DNA from 4 places in the Streptomyces sp. NPDC050416 genome. Region 3 is predicted to be linked to each of the others. Evidence: riboswitches for the same ligand, from Rfam matches in the RefSeq annotation. Region 3 holds a riboswitch; each other region holds the start of a gene.

Region 1 (4,896 bases), on a different contig from region 3:
GGGCATCACTCGACGATACGACATGCCTGCCTGGGGCAATGAGTTGTCCACAGGCGTTGCCGGAAGCCCCCGCGGCCCTTGATGATGTCGGAGCCTGGTCGCACCTGGTCGGGCTTGTTCGAATCTGTGAGGCCTTGATGCTGGACATCTCCGAAGACGGTCGTACATGGGTCCTCTCCGGGCCGGCCAGCAGCTACGCCGTCCATGTCACCGACCGGGACGAACTGCTGCACCTGCACTGGGGGCCCCGGATCGCCCTCGCCGACGCCGAGGCCCTCGCCGTCCGGCCGCTGCCGGACTACTGGCCCTTCGAGTCACCGCTCGACGGACGCGAGGAGTATCCGGTCGAGGGCGGCCCCCGTTTCACCCGGCCCGCCCTGTCCGTACGCACCGGCGAGCGGCGCGGCACCGAGTGGACCTACGAGGGCCATGACGCCGAGGACGGTGAGCTGCGGCTGCGCTTCCGCGACGGCGAGCTGGCCATCACGCTGCACTACCGGATGCGCCCCGGGACGGACGTCGTCGAACGCCGGGTGACCCTCGACAACCACGGACCCGCCGTTGAGGTGCTGCGCGCCGACTCCGCCACCTGGACCCTGCCCGACCGCGACTCCTGGCGGCTGTCGCAGCTGTACGGCCGCTGGGGTGCCGAGTCCCGGCTGGAGCGCTCCGGCCTCACCCACGGCGAGAAGGTCATCGGCAGCCGCCGCGGCCACACCGGTCACCAGCACCTGCCATGGGTCGCGCTCGACACCGACGCGACCGAGGAGCACGGCGAGGTCTACGGATGCGCCCTGAGCTGGTCCGGGTCCTGGCGGATCGCCGTGGCCCAGCTCCCGGACGCGCGCGTGCAGATCACCGGCGGGGCCGGCTACGACGACTCGGGCCTGCTGATGCTGGGCACGGGGGAGTCATACACGACGCCCGTCTTCGCCGGGCTCTGGAGCGACGGCGGCTTCGGCGGGGCGAGCCGCGCCTGGCACGCCTACCAGCGGACGTACGTGATCCCGGACGCGGACCAGGACCGGCCGGTGCTGTTCAACTCGTGGGAGGCCACCGAGTTCGACATCTCCGAGGAACAGCAGCGGGCGCTCGCCGAGCGGGCCGCCGCCATGGGTGTCGAGCTGTTCGTGGTCGACGACGGCTGGTTCGGGACGCGCACGAGTGACCGGGCCGGGCTCGGCGACTGGACCCCCAACCCCGACCGCTTCCCGGGCGGCCTGAAGCCGCTCGCCGAGCACGTGCACGGCCTCGGCATGCAGTTCGGGATCTGGGTCGAGCCGGAGATGGTCAACCCGGACAGCGAGCTGTACCGCGCGCACCCGGACTGGGTGCAGTATCAACCGGGACGAAAGCGGACGGAGTTCCGCAATCAGCTCGTACTGAACCTCGCCCGCGAGGACGTCCAGGAGTACCTCTGGGAGCAGCTCGACGGGCTCCTGTCCAGCGCGCCGATCGACTACGTCAAGTGGGACTTCAACCGCTGCTTCACCGACGCCGGGTGGCCGGACGACCCCTACCCGCAGCGGCTGTGGGTCGACCACGTGCACGCCCTGTACGCCCTGCTGGACCGGCTGCGGGCCGCCCACCCCGGGGTGGCCTTCGAGTCCTGCTCGGGCGGCGGCGGCCGGATCGACCTCGGTGTGCTCGGCCGCACGGACCAGGTGTGGACCTCGGACAATACCGACCCGCTCGACCGGCTCGCCATCCAGCACGGCTTCAGTCAGATCCACCCGGCCCGGGTCATGGCCGCCTGGGTCACCGACAGCCCGAACGCCATGCTCAACCGCCGGGCCAGCTCCCTGCGGTTCCGGTTCGTCAGCGCCATGGCCGGGGTGCTCGGGGTCGGCGGCGACCTCACGAAGTGGACGGAGCGGGAACTCGCCGAGGCGCGGGACTGGGTGGAGCTCTACAAGGAGATCCGGCCCGTGGTGCAGCGCGGCGACCTGTACCGGCTGCGCCCGCCGGAGGGCGGCCTGAGCGCCGTGCAGTACGTCCTCGGCGACGAGATCGTCGTCCTCGCCTGGCTCCAGGCGCAGCGCTACGGCGAGCCCGTTCCGCCGCTCCGGCTGCGGGGTCTCGACCCGGCGGCGTCGTACGAATGCCTCGAAACGGGCGAAACTCACCGGGGAGCCGTGCTGCTCCATCACGGGCTGCGGGTCGGTCTGCGCGGGGATCTGGACGCCACCGTCGTCCGGCTTAAGAGCAAATAGCCCTTCTGTCCGAATGGAGAGTGCTTCGGTTGTTTAGGCATAACGTGCCCCGGCTGTAAAGGAGATGAGGTCGGGGTGCGTGAGCATCGTCATATTCGTGACGATGTGTTGTTGCCATGTGCACGTAATTTCGGTGTGATTCAGGGGAATTGCGGGGAGCTGGAGATCGGAAATCCACGCTCCGTGACGGAAAAAATGTCGGCGCGTCAAGAAAAACGCCGTCACGGGCAACCGCGAGCTTGTCCCTTTGCGTCCTGGTCGCTTACGTTCCCCACCAATCCGGACGGACGCCTAATCCTGCCGCCGCCCGGAGCCCGCACACACTGACCCGACGTACGGCAGGAGCGGGGGACCCACAGGTAAGACGCCTGTTCCGGTTCCCGGAACGGCTTGGGGTTAAGCCGCGCCTCGGCGTGGCCGGGCATCTCCAGTCCGAACCCGACAGCTCACCTCGCAGGCGACGGAGAGGAATTCGCCATGCCCGCGAAGGGTAAGCATCGCCGCCCGAAGTCCCAGCGTTTCACCCGCTCCATCGCCGTCGCCGGAACCGGTGGGGCCGCTCTCGCCCTTCCACTCATGGGGGCCGCCGGCGCCCACGCCGCCACCCCGCAGTCGGCTCCGGAAAAGGCCGTCCAGTCCGCGCCGGCCGCCGAGAAGAAGGCCACCGAAAAGGCTACGGGCGCCCGCTCGTACACCGTGCGGGCCGGTGACTACCTCGCGAAGATCGCCGACGAGCAGCACGTCGACGGCGGCTGGAAGAAGCTCTACTCGGACAACCGTGACGCCGTCGGCGACGACCCGTCGCTGATCCACCCGGGGCTGAAGCTGGCGATCGGCAAGAAGGCGGCGGCGAGCGGGTCCCCGGCCCCGTCGAAGGCCTCGCCATCCAAGTCCTCGAAGTCCCCGGCGTCGAAGTCGTCCGCTGCCGAGTCGCCCTCGAAGCCGGCCGCCGCCAAGCCGGCCGCCGCCAAGTCGGCCGCCGCGACCTCCAGCGGCTACACCCTCCCCGTCGAGGGCGCCACCGTCGGCACCCCGTACCACATGTCCGGCAGCATGTGGTCCAGCGGCTACCACACCGGTGTCGACTTCGTCGTCCCGACCGGCACCTCGCTCAAGGCCGTCAGCGCGGGAACGGTCGTCTCCGCCGGGTGGGGCGGCGCGTACGGCAACCAGGTCGTCATCAGGCTGAACGACGGCAGCTACGCGCAGTACGCCCACCTGTCCTCGCTCTCCGTCTCGGCCGGCCAGACCGTGAGCGCCGGGCAGCAGATCGGCCTGTCCGGTGCCACCGGCAACGTGACCGGACCGCACCTGCACTTCGAGATCCGCACCACGCCGGACTACGGCTCGGACGTGGACCCGGTCGCCTTCCTGCGCTCGCACGGCGTCTCCGTCGGCTGACCGACCGCGTCACCACCTGCCTGACACGCGACCGAAGGCCGGACCCCGATCCCCGGGTCCGGCCTTCGGTGTGTGCGCGCACCTTCCGATCGCCCCAAGGGATCGACAGCGGGCGGCAGTTGGGACACAGTGATCCCATCCGGAGCGCAAGCGCTTTCTAGATCCTTCCAGGCGGATCACCAAGGAGATGTGTCCCGTGCCGACCTCCCGCAGAGCGTTCGCCAGCCTGGCCGCCGGAGCCGCCGTGGCGGCCCTCGTCCCGACGGGCGCCGCGCACGCCGCGCCCCGGCACCGCCGCCTCATCGCCCGAGACGACTTCCATCACGGCCTCGCCCAGTGGGCGACCGAACTCCAGGACGGCGGCACCGTCACCGCGTCCCGTGGTGTTCTGGAGATCGACGTACCGAGCGGCGCGACCGTATGGTTCAGGCAGCGGCTCGAAGGGCCGTACGCCCTCGAGTACACCGCCACGCCCGTCTCCGAGGGCGGGGCCAACGACCGTGTCTCGGACCTCAACAACTTCTGGAACGCGACCGACGTCCGCTCCCCGGCCGACCTCTTCGCCACGCCGCGCGGTGGGGCGCTGGACGAGTACGACCACCTCACGACGTACTACGCCGGCTACGGTGCCAACTACAACACTACGACCCGGCTGCGGCGGTACGTCGGGCAGCCCGGAGTCCGGCCCCTGGTCCACGACTACACCGAGCCGCTGCTGGTGCCGGGTGAGCCGAACCGGGTGCGGATCGTCTCCGACGGTTCGACGGTGCGGTGGTGGAACAACGGGAGGCTCGTCTTCGACTACCGCGATCCGGAGCCGTACACGAGTGGGCACTTCGGCTTCCGGACCGTGTGGAGTCACTTCCGGATCACGGGATTCCGGGTGTGGCGACTGACCCCCCAACATCGCTGACGGGTGTCCTATTCCGGAGTTGGTGAACACTTGGGGAGTGGCTTATCTCACCGCCCGTCAACCCTTTCCTACGGTCGCGTAGGTCACATTAGAAGGTGAATCATGTGCTGCTGTGGCAGACGATTCGAAGAGTGACAGCAGAGCAGTGATCGGGTCGTACGTGGCGGTGGGGGACAGCTTCACCGAGGGTGTCGGTGATCCCGGCCCCGACGGGGCGTTCGTCGGCTGGGCCGACCGGTTCGCCGTCCTGCTCGCCGACCGCCGGCCCGAAGGCGACTTCCAATACACCAACCTCGCCGTGCGCGGGAAACTCCTCGACCAGATCGTGGCGGACCAGGTTCCACGGGCCGTAGAAATGGCCCCGGACCT
Region 2 (4,896 bases), on a different contig from region 3:
AGGGCGATCTGCTCGCCGGGGGTGTAGCCGGCCTCGTTGATCGCCTCGAGGATGAGGTCGAGGGCCTCGCGGTTGGAGCCGAGGTTCGGGGCGAAGCCGCCCTCGTCGCCGAGGCCGGTGGCCAGGCCCTTCGACTTCAGGACCTTCTTCAGCGTGTGGTAGACCTCGGCGCCCCAGCGCAGGGCCTCGGAGAAGGACTCCGCGCCGATCGGGGCGATCATGAACTCCTGGATGTCCACGTTGGAGTCGGCGTGCGAGCCGCCGTTCAGGATGTTCATCATCGGCACGGGCAGCAGGTGCGCGTTCGGGCCGCCCAGGTAGCGGAACAGCGGCAGGTCGCTGGCCTCGGAGGCGGCGTGGGCGACGGCGAGGGAGACGCCGAGGATGGCGTTGGCGCCGAGGGAGCCCTTGTTGTCGGTGGCGTCCAGGTCGAACATGGCCTGGTCGATCAGGCGCTGCTCGGTGGCGTCGTAGCCGACGAGCTCCGGGCCGATCTGCTCGATGACCGCGAGGACGGCCTTCTCCACACCCTTGCCGAGGTAGCGGTTCGAGTCGCCGTCGCGCAGCTCGATGGCCTCGAAGGCGCCCGTGGAGGCGCCGGACGGGACGGCGGCACGACCGGTGCTGCCGTCGTCGAGGCCGACCTCGACCTCGACCGTGGGGTTGCCTCGGGAGTCCAGGATTTCCCGGGCTACGACGACGTCGATGGACGGCACGAGCATCTCCTTCTTCATGTGACGCGGGTACGCGGGCCGCGGGGCCCGGCGAGGCGCGGGCCGCGGTGGCTCGCGACATGAGCCTAACCGGCTCCGGGCGATCGGCCACCGGGTCGCCCACCCCATGGACAGAACCGAGAGTAAATTGTTTCCGAACGGAACAAAGCCGGTTCGCAAAGACCGGCAGAAAAGACCGGCAGAAAAAAACCCCGCCCCGGCGCGCACGGGGGATGACGCACCGGGGCGGGGAGCCCGTGGGGACGGGGGTGGGCCGCTGCTTACTTCAGGTGCAGCTGCTGGCCCGGGTAGATCAGGTTGGCGTCCGTGATGATGTCCTTGTTCAGCTCGAACAGCTTCTCCCAGCCGCCCTCGACCTTCTGCTCGGTCGCGATGGAGCTGAGGGTGTCACCCTTGACGACCTTGTACTCGCCGTCGCCCTTCTTGACCTTCTTGCCGGTCGGGGTGGTGACGGTCTTCTGGGTCTTCTGGGTCTGGGCCGGGCGCTCGTCGGAGCGGGAGGCCGGCTGCTGCTCGGTCTGGCGGGTCTCGGTGGAGCCGCTGCTCTGCTCGGAGCCGCCGCTGTAGCCGGCGCTCGACAGGCCCTTGCCACAGACCGGCCAGGCACCCTTGCCCTGGCTCGCGAGGACCTTCTCGGCGATCTGGATCTGCTGGTCCTTGGTGGCCTGGTCGGCGGTGGAGGCGTACTGGGTGCCGCCGTACGCGGACCAGGTGGAGGCGGAGAACTGCAGACCGCCGTAGTAGCCGTTGCCGGTGTTGATGGACCAGTTGCCGCCGGACTCGCACTGGGCGACGGCGTCCCACTCGGAGGCGGTGGCGGCGGAGGCGTTGCCGGCCGCCATCAGCGGGGCGGCGACGGCGGCACCGGTGACACCGGCGATGGCGATGACCCGAGAGGCCTTGGACGGACGGCGGTGCGTGCCCTTGCCGGAAAACAGCATGGAGAGATCCCCTCACCGACGCCTGCGAGGTGAGCTGTCGGGTTCGGGCCGGTTGAGTTGCCCGGCCGCGTCCCTCCCGGGACGCGGCTTCACCCCAAGCCCTTCCGGCCAACTGGCCGGTCGGACACCTACCTTGGGTCCCCCGCTCCTGCCTACGGCGCTTGACGCGACGACTGTTCCCGTGCGGCCGCTGGCAGGATTCGGCGTTGCGGCAGCCGGGGCTCGCGGTGGCGAGCGGTCATGACCGTAGACATGCGATCGGCGGAATTTCAAAGACGATCAGGGCTTCTGAGATCTATCTCTCACCGCACCGATAAGGGACATTAGCCACGAACAGTGACGTGAACTCGCACGGTTTCGGGGTGACTTCCGCCCCCGTTTCCGTACTGCCCCACCGCCTACCGCTCGTCCGCTTCGACCCCTACCGTGAGCTTCTGACCGGGGCGGATGAGGTTCGGGTCGGTGCCGACAGCCGTCTCGTTCCCGACGTAGAGCGTGCGCCATCCGCCGCTGAGATCAAGAGAGTTCGCGATGGACCAGAGGCTGTCGCCGGGGCGGACGGTGTAGGAGCCGTCCGTCGCCTCCCGGGCGGCCTCGCCGTCGCGCGAGGCGTGCCGTCCGGCGGACCCGGACGGGCGGCCGTCCTCGGCCTTGGCGTCCTCGTCGGCGCTGGGGCCGCGGTGGCGGCCGGAGGTGGTGTCGGTCGGGGCCGAAGAACCCCCGTCCTGAGGCGACTTGGCGGGCTCGTCACTCTCGGGAGTGGGCGACGGGGAACTGCCGGGCTCCTGGTCCTGCGACTGATCCTGTGACTGTTCCTGCGACTGGTCGTGTGTCGAGGAATCGGCAGAATCAGATGACTTGTCGGAATTGGCGGTTTCGTCCGACTCGGAGGAGTCGAGCAGTCCGGGTGAGTCCGTCGGAGCGGAGGAGTCGGACGTGTCCGAGCCCTTGTCCTGTTCGAGGCCGGAGAGCAGACCGCAGGTACGCCAGGCGCCGACCCCCTGGTCGGCGAGGATTCTCTCGGCCACGGCTATCTGCTGGGAGCGGCTGGCCAGGTCGGCACTCGGGGCGTAGTCGAGGCCGCCGTGGTTCTCCCAGTCCTCCTGGGACAACTGGAGGCCGCCGAAGTATCCGTTGCCGCTGTTCTGGCTCCAGGCGCCGCCGGTCTCGCAGTCCGCGACCCGGTCCCAGGTCGCGCCGTCGGCCGCGCTGGCACCGGAGGCCCCGAGGAGCGGGATCGCGATGGCGGAGCCGGTGACCCCGGCCGCGACGAGGAGAGCCGGAGCCTGGCGGGGGCGACGGTGCCGACCGTTCCCGGAGAGCATACGGAGACCTTTCGCGAGACAGCAGTGACCGGCGCGGCGCAGGGTCTCCCGGGCCGCGCTGATGATGGGTGAACGTATCGGCAGACGATCACTTGTCACAAGTTCATGCCGCGCAGATCACGTGAAGATCACAGGTCTGACGGCGTGTCATGTTTAGCCGGTGAGAACTCCACCGGCAGCGTGCGCAGACCGCGCATGATGAGGCCGCCGCGCCATCTCAGCTCGGCCGGATCCGCCGCCAGCCGCAGGTCCGGGAGGCGGGTGAGGAGCGTGGCGAGCGCGGTCTGACCCTCCAGGCGGGCGAGCGGGGCGCCGAGGCAGTAGTGGATGCCGTGGCCGTAACCGAGGTGCTGGTTGTCGCGGCGGGCGAGGTCGAGCACGTCCGGATCGGCGAACCGCTCCGGGTCCCGGTCCGCGGCGGCCAGCACGACGAGGACCGGGTCGCCGGGCGAGATGTGCTGCCCGCCGATGGTGAGGGGCTGGGTGGCGAACCGCCAGGTGGCGAGTTCGACGGGGCCGTCGAAGCGCAGGAGTTCCTCGACGCCGGTCTCCAGGAGGCTGGTCTCCCCGGCGGCGAGGGACGACTGGAGGCGCGCGCGCTGCTCGGGGTGGGTGAGCAGGGCGTAGGTGCCGTTGCCGATCAGGTTCACGGTGGTTTCGAAGCCGGCGAACAGCAGGATGAAGGCCATGGCCGCGGCCTCGTTCTCGGTGAGGTGCTCACCGTGGTCGGAGGCGCGGATCAGGCCGGAGATGAGGTCCTCGCCGGGGGCGGGCTCGTCGGGCAGCGCCTCCCGCTTGCGGTGGATGAGGTCGGCGAGGTAGCCGCGCATCTTCTTCACGGACCGCGCCACGCCGCCCCTGGGGCCGCCCTGGTGACGGATCATCATCCCCGCCCAGTCGCGGAAGTCGTCCTGGTCCTCGCGGGGGACGCCGAGCAGGTCGCAGATGGCGTAGATGGGGAGCGGGAACGCGAACTCGTGGATGAGGTCGGCGGACCCCTTCCGCGCGAACCCGTCGATGAGGGTGTCGGTGAGCTCCTGCACCCGCGGCGCGAACTCGGCGACCCGGCGGGGTGTGAACGCCTTGGAGACGAGCCGCCGCAGCCGGGTGTGGTCCGGCGGGTCGATGTTGAGCAGATGCGTCATCAGCTCGGCCTTGCGCTCGCCGGGGATCCCGGTCTTGCCCTTGGCGTGTGCGGGCTCGTCGTGATGCGCCGGGTTCTTGGAGAGCCGGTGGTCGGCGAGCGTCTGCTTGGCGTCGGCGTACCGCGTGACCAGCCAGGCCTCCACGCCGCTGGGCAGCTTGGTCCGGTGCACGGGGGCGTGCTCGCGGAGCCAGGCGTAGGCGGGGTAGGGGTTGCTCGCGAACTCCCAGGTGAAGAGGTCGGGAGCGGCGGCCGGGGTGCTGGGCTGGGGCTGGTCGGTCACTCCCCGACGGTATCCGGCTCCCGGCCCCCTCCCCTTCCCCGGCCGGTCCCAGCGGTCCTCCGCCTCTCGGCCCGGCCCTGCCTCGGCCGGTCCCAGCCGTCCTCCGCCCCCAGTGCCCTGCCCCCGGCCGGTCCCAGCGGTCCTCCGCCTCTCCGCCCGGCCCTGCCTCGGCCGGTCCCAGCCGTCCTCCGCCCCCGGTGCCCTGCCCCCGGCCGGTCCCAGCGGTCCTCCGCCTCTCCGCCCGGCCCTGCCTCGGCCGGTCCCAGCCGTCCTCCGCCCCCGGTGCCCTGCCCACGCCCCGTCTCAGCTCTGCTCCCCTCGTGGGCCTTCCCCGGCCGGTCCCAGTCGTCCTCCGCCCCCCCCCGTGCCCTGCCCCCGGCCGGTCTCAGCCACCTCCGCCTCTTGTGCCTCCCCCGGCCCGTCTCAGCCCTGCTCCGCCTCCCTGATCGCGTCCCGGTACGCGCGGGCC
Region 3 (4,896 bases):
GAGAGCGGAGGCGACGCCCCGCCCCTGGTGGGCGTCCTGCACCAGGAAGGCGACCTCGGCCTCGTCGGCGGGTGCGGACGCGGGCGTTCCGTCCGCGCCGATCCGGTCGTAGCGTACGGTGGCGATGAACTCGCCGCCGACTGTGGCCGCGAGTCCCACCCGGTCCACAAAGTCGTGGTGCGTGAAGCGGTGGACGTCCTTGGCGGACAGGCGAGGGTACGGCGCGAAGAAGCGGTAGTACTTCGACTCGTCGGAGACCTGCTCGTAGAAGCTGACCAGGCGCTCGGCGTCATCAACGGTGATGGGCCGGATGCGCGCGGTGCCACCGTCGCGCAGCACCACGTCGGCTTCCCAGTGGGCGGGATACTCGTGCCGGTCCGGCGAGGTCTGCATGGGCCCCAGAGTACGTCTGGCGTATGACAGCGGCGCGAGGCAGTCTGTGGAGGGCGTCAGTCGGGTCGAGGCCGCGATCCGACGGCACCCCGGGGCGGTACATCAGGACCGCTCCGGCGCAGCTTCACGTGTGGGAAACTGGTCTAGACAACCCTGAAAACCGAAGGGCAGCAACACATGGCTGAGCGCCGCGTCAACGTCGGCTGGGCCGAGGGCCTCCACGCCCGCCCCGCCTCCATCTTCGTCCGAGCCGCCACGGCCGCAGGCGTCCCGGTGACGATCGCCAAGGCAGACGGCAACCCCGTCAACGCGGCCTCCATGCTGGCCGTCCTCGGCCTCGGTGCCCAGGGCGGTGAGGAGATCGTCCTCGCCTCCGACGCCGAGGGTGCGGACGCCGCCCTGGACCGGCTGGCGAAGCTGGTCTCCGAGGGTCTCGAGGAACTGCCCGAGACCGTCTGAGCATTCTTCCGCGCCTGATCCGGTACCCCTGGTCCGGTGCAACCAGAAGGGCTCGTCCGAATTCATCGGGCGAGCCCTTCGCCATTCCCGGTCACGGGTCGCCATTTCCCATCACGATCGGCCGCGCATTCCCGTTCCCGGGCAGCAGAAATAATCCCCCGCGAATTACCTGCTCTTTGTATACGGCTCTCGTGTTAATGCCGCAGGCTCGCCGTGTTTACGGGATGTTGCGAGTTCCTCACACGCTCGGCCCGCTCCCCGGCGGAGCCGAAACGCAGCCGGTGCGCGGCCGTCGCGCGCTCGGTGTGCAGCGCCGTGACCGCCCGCGCGCGCTCGCTGTCCCCGCGCGCCACCGCGTCCACGATCGCGCCGTGCTCGGTCCAGGACTCCACGGGCCCGGCCGGAGCCTCGACGGTGTACATCCAGGCGATCTTGTGGCGGAGCTGGGTCAGCATCGAGGTCAGCGCGGGGCTGCCGGAGGCCTGTGCGAGCGTCTCGTGGAACCAGCCGCCCAGGGAGCGCAGGTCGTCGCTGTTGCCCCGGCGGGCGCGCTCCTGGCCGAGCCTGACCAGGCCGCGCAGGACCTTCAGGTGGGCCTCGGTGCGGCGCTGGGCGGCACGGGCCGCGCCGAGCGGCTCCAGCAGCAGCCGCATCTCCAGCAGGTCGGCGGCCTCCTGCTCGGTGGGTTCGGCGACGCACGCGCCCGCGTGCCGCCGGGTCACCACGAAGCCCTCGGCCTCCAGGGTGCGCAGGGCCTCCCGGACGGGGACGCGCGAGACACCGTAGCGGCGGGCGAGGAGTTCCTCGGTCAGCCGGCCGCCGCGTTCGTAGACACCCGCGACGATGTCGTCCCGGATGGCCGTGCACACCGAGTGCGCCGGAATGCGCATGACCGACCTCCGTTTAATCCCCGTGAAACGTCGACGAGTGACACGTGTTCCGTGACTCTATTGCAATGAGCCGGAATTTCCGACGGCAGACCGGAATCCAGGGATATTTTTTGGACAGCCGGGCGTCACAAACGCCGAAAGCCCCGGCTCGGGGAGCCGGGGCCTCGGGAAGCGGAGTGGTGCGCCGTCAGACGCTCACGCCGTGCGAGCGGAGGTAGGCGACCGGGTCGATGTCGGAGCCGTACTCGGGGCTCGTACGGGCCTCGAAGTGCAGGTGCGGACCGGTGACGTTGCCGGTCGCGCCGGACAGGCCGATCTGCTGGCCGGGGGTGACCTTCTGGCCCACCGAGACGCTGATGGACGACAGGTGGCCGTACTGGGTGTACGTGCCGTCGTTCATCTTGATCACGATCTGGTTGCCGTAGGAGCCGCCCCAGCCGGCCTCGACGACCTCGCCCATGCCGACCGCGTGGACGGAGGTGCCGCTGGCGGCGTGGAAGTCGACACCGGTGTGGCTGCCGGAGGACCACAGGCCGCTGCTGGCCTGGTAACCGGTGGAGACGTACGAGCCGGAGATCGGGGGCACGAAGGTGTTGAGGCGCTTGCGCTCGGCCTCGCGGGCGGCGCGTTCCTTGGCCTCGCGGGCCTTCTCGGCGGCTTCCTTGGCCTCCTTGGCCGCCTCGGCGGCCCGCTCGCGGGCGGCCTCCTCGGCCTTCTGTTTGGCGGCGGCCATCTCGGCGGCCTGCTTCTGGGCGGCGGCCTGGGCGTCGATCTGCTGGGCCACGGTGTCGCCCATGGTGACGACGGGAGTGAGGCCGGTCTGCTCGACGGCGGGCTCGGCCGCGAAGGCCGGGGCGGCCACGCTGCCGATGACACCGGTGGTGGCGAGGGCCGCGACGCCCGCCGCGCGGGCCGTGCCGCGCTGCATCCGGCTGGGACGACGGTGCTTCCCGGTGGCGCGGGTGAACGCCATGGAGTGCCTGGTCCTTTCCTTCCTTCTCGCCTACCGGGTTAGCTGACGGGTTCGGAGCAGGAAGGTCTCCTACGGACCCCCTCGCGGCTCGCGCGGGCGTCCGATTCACCCCAGGGACTGCGGTGGGTCCCCGGCTCCCCTGGCTCGCGCCGTACGGGGACTCGGCGATGACTGTCCGGTGCCGCGGGTGCGGCGCACTGCCTGACGAACAGCCCGGACGAACCTAAGCGGGGCCACTTTCAATTCCCAAACGGATCCCGGTTTTTGTAGCGCATCCCACAGGGCAGACAGGCAACCTCCGCACCAATTCGGGCATAAAGGAGCCCTGGTGCCTTAGAAGACAACCAGGGCCCCTGCGCGCGCGTGCTCCTACTCGGCGGCGACGACCGAGACTTCGCCGATGCCCAGGGCCTCGACCGGGGCCTTGATCTGCGCCGCGTCACCGACGAGCACGGTCACCAGCCGGTCCACCGGGAAGGCGCTGACGGCCGCCGCGGTGGCCTCCACGGTGCCGGTCGCGGCGAGCTGCCGGTACAGCGTGGCCTGGAAGTCGTCGGGCAGGTGCTGCTCGACCTGGTCGGCCAGCGTGCTCGCGACGGCCGCCGCCGTCTCGTACTTCAGCGGCGCCACGCCGACCAGGTTCTGCACGGCGACGTCCCGCTCGGCGTCGGTCAGCCCCTCGGCGGCGAGCGTGCGCAGCACCGTCCAGAGGTCCTGGAGGGCGGGGCCGGTGTTGGGCGTGTCCACGGAGCCGCTGATGGCGAGCATCGCGGCACCGGTCCCGTCCGGGGCGGACCTGAGGACCTGGCCGAACGCCCGCACCCCGTAGGTGTAGCCCTTCTCCTCGCGCAGCACGCGGTCCAGGCGGGAGGTGAGGGTGCCGCCGAGGCAGTACGTGCCGAGCACCTGCGCGGGCCACACGCGGTCGTGCCGGTCCGGGCCGATCCGGCCGATCAGGAGCTGCGTCTGGACGGCGCCGGGGCGGTCCACGATGACGACCCGGCCCGTGTCGTCGGCGGTCACCGGCGGCACCGGGCGCGGCTCGGCCGCGGAGCCGGTCCAGGCGCCCAGCGTGTCGCCGAGCAGGGCGTCGAGGTCGATGCCGGTGAGGTCGCCGACGACCACGACCGTGGCCGTGGCGGGCCTGACGTGCCTCTCGTAGAAGGCGCGTACGGCCGCGGAGTCGATCGCGGCGACCGTCTCCTCGGTGCCCTGGCGGGGCCGGGACATGCGCGAGTCCGCCGGGAACAGCTCCTTGGAGAGCTCCTTGGCGGCACGGCGGGCGGGGTTGGCCAGCTCGTGCGGGATCTCGTCGAGGCGGTTGCGGACCAGCCGCTCGACCTCGCTGTCCGCGAACGCGGGGGCCCTCAGGGCGTCGGCGACCAGGCCGAGCCCCTTGGCGAGCCGGGAGGCCGGCACCTCCAGGCTGAGCCGGACGCCGGGGTGGTCGGCGTGCGCGTCGAGGGTGGCGCCGGCGCGCTCCAGTTCGGCGGCGAAGTCCTCGGCGGAGTGCTTGTCGGTGCCCTCGGAGAAGGCCCGGGCCATGATCGTGGCCACACCGTCGAGGCCGGCCGGCTCGGCGTCCAGGGGTGCGTCCAGCAGCACCTCCACGGCGACGACCTGCTGGCCGGGGCGGTGGCAGCGCAGGACCGTCAGGCCGTTGCCGAGCGTGCCGCGCTCGGGGGCCGGGAAGGCCCACGGCTTGGCCTCGCCCGCCTGCGGCTGGGGGTGGAAGTCCATCGTGGCGAGCTCGGTCACTTGGCCGCCTCCTCGTTCTCGTTCAGGGCCGCGGCTGCGGTGTCGTCGGTGGTGTCGGCGTCCTCGGCGGTCTCCGCGTCGCCCGTCTCGCCGGCGACGGGCTCGTAGACGAGCACCGCGCGGTTGTCGGGCCGCAGGCGGGCCTTGGCGACCTCCTGGACCTCCTCGGCCGTCACCTCCAGCACGCGCTGCACGGCGGTCAGGGCGAGCTGCGGGTCGCCGAACAGGACGGCGTACCGGCACAGTTCGTCGGCGCGGCCCGCGACCGTGCCCAGCCGGTCCAGCCACTCGCGCTCCAGCTGGGCCTGGGCACGCTCCATCTCCTCGGCCGTGGGGCCCTCCTCGGCGAACCGGGCGAGCTCCTCGTCGATGGCGGACTCGATGACCGGGACCTCCACGTCACCGGACGTCTTCACGTCCAGC
Region 4 (4,896 bases), on a different contig from region 3:
TGGCGGAAGCGGCGGCGGTAGTGCTCGGCGACGTCCGGGAAGGCGCGCAGCAGGTTGACCGTCGTCATGATCAGGTCGTCGAAGTCGAGGGCGTTCGCCTCGCGCAGCCGCGACTGGTACATCGCGTAGGCCTGGGCGAGGGTCTTCTCGAAGCCGTCCGTGGCCTGGGCGGCGAAGTCCTCCTCGTCGATCAGCTCGTTCTTCAGGTTGCTGATCTTGGCGCTGAAGGACTTCGGCGGGAAGCGCTTGGGGTCGAGGTCCAGGTCCCGGCAGACCAGGGCCATCAGGCGCTTGGAGTCGGCGGCGTCGTAGATCGAGAACGAGGACGTGAAGCCGAGCTTCTTGCTCTCGCGCCGCAGAATGCGCACGCACGCGCTGTGGAAGGTCATCACCCACATCGCGTTCGCCCGCGGGCCGACGAGCTGCTCGACGCGCTCCTTCATCTCGCCGGCGGCCTTGTTGGTGAAGGTGATCGCGAGGATCTGCCCCGGGTGCACGCCCCGCTCGGCGAGCAGGTGGGCGATGCGGTGCGTGAGCACGCGGGTCTTGCCGGAGCCGGCGCCGGCCACGATGAGCAGCGGGGAGCCGGAGTGGACGACGGCGGCGCGCTGGTTGTCGTTCAGCCCCTCCAGGAGGGCGGCGGTGTCCACCGGCGGGCGCGGGGCACCGTCGCGGTAGTAGGCGTCCCGGTCCGGGGGCACGTCGAACTTCCCGCCGAACAGATCGTCCGGAACCGGCTCCGGTACGTGATCGTCCTCGGGTGGCGGCGGGGGCTCGTCCGCGGGGCCCCGCTGGGCCTGGAGGTCCGCCAGGAAGCTGTCGTCAAAGAGGCTGCTCATCGCTCTCCGAGTCTAGGGCGCCCCACTGACAGCCCGCCGCCGCCCTGAGAACATCGCCGAAAGGAACCCCTCATCACCCTGTATCCACGCACGATCACAGTCCGCTACGACTGTCACAATTATGACGAACTCGTGACCAACGCCCCTCCGTCGATGACTCTCGGCGACGCTTTCGACTAAGGTCACGAAAATGTATCGGGCATATCGCCCATCAACCTTCACAAGGGCAACACGAGTTGGCTACCGTGCGGGCAGGCCGCACGACCCCCACCGGCGAACGTCGCCGGGCCGCGCGGCCTCCGCCGAGTCCGGTGTGCCGCAGCGGCAGCCGGAGCCGGGGACCCAACCGAGAACTCTGGGGTGAATCGGCCGGACTCCCTCCACGGAGACGGCAGTAGGGCAACCCTTCCGATGTACCCGCCCGAACCCGACAGCTAACCCGGTAGGCGGAGCATGGAAGGAGTCGCCTCCCTTGGCGTCGCACCGCAAGTCGCGTCCCGCTGGTACGCGCGTCGCAGGCATACGGACCCCCGCCCTGGCAACGGCGGCCCTCACGTCCGTCGCCCTGCTGTCCCAGTCGGCCAATGCCGCCCCCGAGGCCGACGACAAGCCGAGTCTCGAGGAAGTCGAGAAGAAGGTCGACGACCTGTACCGCCAGGCCGAGTCGGCGACCGACAAGTACAACTCGGCCAAGGAGAAGACCACCAAGCAGAGCAAGCGCGTCGACACCCTCCTCGACGACGTCGCCAAGCGCACCCAGAAGCTCAACGAGGCACGGGAGGAACTCGGTTCCTTCGCCGCCGCCCAGTACCGCACCGGCGCCTCCGCCCCGGACACGGCGACGTTCCTGCTCGCGGACACCCCGCAGGACTACTTCGACCAGACCCAGCTGATGGACCGGATGACCGGCCGTCAGAAGGTCGCGGTCGACGACTACGTCACCCAGCAGTCCGAGACGATGAAGAAGCGCCAGGAGGCCACCGAGAGCCTCGAGACGCTCACCGAGACCCAGGGCGACCTGAAGACGGCCAAGGCCACCGTCCAGCGGAAGCTCGCCGACGCGCGCGACCTGCTGTCGAAGCTGACCGCCGAGGAGAAGGCACGCCTCGCGGCGATCGAGCGGGAGAAGCAGCAGGAGGCCGCCCGCAAGGCCGCCGAGCTGGCCCGGCAGCAGGCCGCGCAGCAGCAGGCGCAGGAGCAGGCCGCCCAGCAGCAGGACAGCGGCTCCTCGTCCACGGGCTCGTCCTCGTCCACGGGCTCCGGCTCGTCCACCTCGACGGCCCCGGCCGATTCCTCGTACGCCACCAAGGCCGAGAAGGCGCTCGCCTTCGCCCGCGCCCAGATCGGCAAGCCGTACGTCTGGGGCGCCGTCGGCCCCGGCTCCTACGACTGCTCCGGTCTCACCCAGGCCGCCTGGAAGGCCGCGGGCGTCACCCTGCCGCGCACGACCTACGACCAGGTCAACGCCGGCACCACGGTCCCGCTGACCGACGCCCAGCCCGGTGACCTGGTCTTCTTCTACGACGACGTCACCCACGTCGGCATCTACATCGGCAACGGCATGATGATCCACGCCCCGAAGCCCGGCACTTATGTGCGCGAGGAGTCGATCTACTACGACGGCGAGTCGGCGATCCACAGCGTGGTGCGGCCGGCCTGAGGCCGTACTTCACGGAGGGCACGCGCGTATGGGGGCGCTCTCGCGTTTTTGAGGCGCCCGCGCGCGTGCCCCGCTCGCAACGCGCGCGGCGCCTCCTAGCATCGGGCCCATGCCCGGCCCCTCCCCCTCCACCGCCTGGTGGGCGCAGCGCGCGCCGTCCGCCGGCGCCGCCGTGCTGGCGACCGGCACCCTGTCGGTCGGTCTGGACCTGGCGGGGTACGGCGGCCTGTCCCGTATCGCCCTCGGTCTGGGCTGCGCGGCGTGGCTGCTGCTCGCCGCCGACTTCACGCTGCGGCTGCTGCTGGCGGGCACGGGATGGCGGGCGTACGCGGGAGTGCCGGGCCTGGTGGACACCGTGGCGACGGCCGCCCTCACCACCGTGGCGGCGACGGCCGTCCTGGGCACCGGCTTCTCGGCGGCCGGCGCGCAGTCCCTGGCCGCGGCCCTGCTGGTGCTGGCCGTGCTGCTCTGGCCGGTGCCACTGGTCCTCCCGGCGCAGGACGGGGAGCGGCGCAGGCCCGGGACGGTGTTCGCGCGCTGCATGGCCACGCAGGGGCTCGCGGTACTCGGTGCCACGCTCGCCGCGGCCGAGTCGGCGGCCTGGCTCGCGCACGCGGCGCTGGTGCTGTTCTGGCTGGGGCTCGTGCTGTACGTCCTCACCCTGGCCCGCTTCGATGTGCGGCAGGTGGCCGAGGGGCGCGGCGACCACTGGCTCGCGGGCGGGGCGCTCGCCCTCTCGGCGCTGGCCGGGGCGCGGCTGATCAGCTCCGACAGTGCGCGCCTGTACCTGTGGAACGTCGACGACCGCGGCGTCCTGCGCAATGTGACCGTCGTGCTGCTCGTGCTCACACTGGCCTGGTGCGCCGTCCTGCTCGCCGCCGAGTTCCTGCGCCCCCGCCCCCGCACCGACATCCGCCGCTGGGCGACCGTGTTCACCTGGGCCAAGACGGCTGCGGCGACCCTGGCCGTCGCCGCAGCCCTCGACGTCTCCTGGCTCGACGGCTTCGGGGAGCTGCTGCTGTGGGTCGCGGTGGCCGCCTGGCTCGGGGCCACCGCCTGGACGCTCGCCTCCGTCCGGGCCTATGCCGCACCCGGGCGGGTCAGGTCCAGAGCACGGCGATGAAGACGTTCGCCGCGGTCAGCGCCCCGACCAGGCCGAACAGGCCCTTGTCCACCTTCTCGTCGTCCCGCTTCACGTAGACCAGGCCGAGGATCACGATCAGCAGGGCCAGCTTGACGCCGATCTTGACGTTGTTCACGGACTGGTCGTCGGCCTGGTTGAGGCCGACCAGGATCACACCGGTGACCAGCATCGTCAGCGCGCCGTGCAGCATCGCGGGGGTGTAGCGGGCGGTGCCCTCGCCCATCGCCTTCATCTGGGTGAGGAAACCGCCCAGGAGGGACGCGATGCCGATGATGTGGAGGCCGACGAAGAGGTGGATGAGTACGTCCATGAGGCCGGAGCCTAATCAGGGGCTCCTGTGCCGCCCGACACCGGGCCACCAATGCACATATCCGCCCCATAGCACCTGATCACTGTCACTCCCCCATGAATCGACGCATCGGTCATCACGCTGAGTGAAGTAGACGACGTGGAGGCCGGATCACGGTCGCATACGCTCACTGCCGGTCCTCTCGGGACAGTTCCGCGCACCCGCCACCGGCCCGCCACGCCGGGCTTTAGCGTCCTCCACCAGGTGACCGGCTCCCCACCGCCGCCCGGGCCAGGGGCGGCAGTCGGGCACCACCGCCGAAGAGGTCCGGCGGCGGCCCGCTTCCCCTGTGCGGGCCGCCGCCGGACGCGCGCTGGTCGCTGTCCGCTCCCCCAGCGGCCATTCGCAGCCACCGGCGGTCGAGGAAAGGAGTGGCCTCCAGTTGGCAGCGCACCGCAAGCCCCGACAGCGCTCGATGAGTGGCAACAAGGCCCGTACGGCCGCCACCATCGCCCTCGCAGGCGCGGCGACAGCGACGGGCTTCGACGGAACCGGACACGCCGAACCGCAGCTCACCCCGAGCCAGGTCAAGGCCAAGGTGGACAAGCTGTACCAGGAGGCGGAGGTCGCCACCGAGAGGTACAACGGCGCCAAGGAGAAGGCCGACGCGGCCGGGCAGCGGCTGAAGGACCTGCAGGACCAGGCGGCGCGCAAGGAGGACCGGCTCAACTCGGCCCGTGAGGCGCTCGGCTCGGTCGCTGCCGCGCAGTACCGCGCCGGTGGCCTCGATCCCGCTGTGCAGCTCGCCCTGTCCGACGACCCCGACCGGTACCTGAAGAACGCCGAGTTCGTCGAGCGGGCCGGCAACCGGCAGCAGGCCGACGTCGCGCGTGTACGTCGGCAGCTCCGGGAGATCGAGCAGCTGCGCGGGGCGGCCCACATCGAGCTGACGTCACTGAAGTCG

What was found. Region 3 has a riboswitch for cyclic di-AMP ahead of ACIBL4_RS35925 (M23 family metallopeptidase). Riboswitches for the same ligand answer to the same signal wherever they lie in the genome.
Positions count from the first base shown of each region.
Region 1: another riboswitch for cyclic di-AMP. It lies ahead of ACIBL4_RS02695 (peptidoglycan DD-metalloendopeptidase family protein); the one in region 3 lies ahead of ACIBL4_RS35925 (M23 family metallopeptidase).
Region 2: another riboswitch for cyclic di-AMP. It lies ahead of ACIBL4_RS26770 (transglycosylase family protein); the one in region 3 lies ahead of ACIBL4_RS35925 (M23 family metallopeptidase).
Region 4: another riboswitch for cyclic di-AMP. It lies ahead of ACIBL4_RS07640 (NlpC/P60 family protein); the one in region 3 lies ahead of ACIBL4_RS35925 (M23 family metallopeptidase).

Region 1 is NZ_JBITII010000001.1:589,069-593,964, reverse strand. Features, by position in the region: gene ACIBL4_RS02700 (alpha-galactosidase) at 138-2,213, shown strand; cyclic di-AMP (ydaO/yuaA leader) riboswitch at 2,525-2,686, shown strand; gene ACIBL4_RS02695 (peptidoglycan DD-metalloendopeptidase family protein) at 2,691-3,614, shown strand; gene ACIBL4_RS02690 (DUF6250 domain-containing protein) at 3,811-4,527, shown strand; gene ACIBL4_RS02685 (SGNH/GDSL hydrolase family protein) at 4,673-4,896, shown strand, end outside.
Region 2 is NZ_JBITII010000009.1:99,171-104,066, forward strand. Features, by position in the region: gene eno (phosphopyruvate hydratase) at 1-716, opposite strand, end outside; gene ACIBL4_RS26770 (transglycosylase family protein) at 995-1,675, opposite strand; cyclic di-AMP (ydaO/yuaA leader) riboswitch at 1,680-1,845, opposite strand; gene ACIBL4_RS26775 (transglycosylase family protein) at 2,074-3,000, opposite strand; gene ACIBL4_RS26780 (cytochrome P450) at 3,129-4,427, opposite strand; gene ACIBL4_RS26785 (nucleoside triphosphate pyrophosphohydrolase) at 4,851-4,896, opposite strand, start outside.
Region 3 is NZ_JBITII010000015.1:121,737-126,632, reverse strand. Features, by position in the region: gene ACIBL4_RS35940 (GNAT family N-acetyltransferase) at 1-393, opposite strand, end outside; gene ACIBL4_RS35935 (HPr family phosphocarrier protein) at 571-852, shown strand; gene ACIBL4_RS35930 (GntR family transcriptional regulator) at 1,047-1,742, opposite strand; gene ACIBL4_RS35925 (M23 family metallopeptidase) at 1,930-2,715, opposite strand; cyclic di-AMP (ydaO/yuaA leader) riboswitch at 2,729-2,892, opposite strand; gene ACIBL4_RS35920 (M16 family metallopeptidase) at 3,085-4,473, opposite strand; gene ACIBL4_RS35915 (pitrilysin family protein) at 4,470-4,896, opposite strand, start outside.
Region 4 is NZ_JBITII010000002.1:575,702-580,597, forward strand. Features, by position in the region: gene pcrA (DNA helicase PcrA) at 1-839, opposite strand, end outside; cyclic di-AMP (ydaO/yuaA leader) riboswitch at 1,130-1,303, shown strand; gene ACIBL4_RS07640 (NlpC/P60 family protein) at 1,312-2,499, shown strand; gene ACIBL4_RS07645 (hypothetical protein) at 2,609-3,622, shown strand; gene ACIBL4_RS07650 (hypothetical protein) at 3,600-3,953, opposite strand; gene ACIBL4_RS07655 (NlpC/P60 family protein) at 4,375-4,896, shown strand, end outside.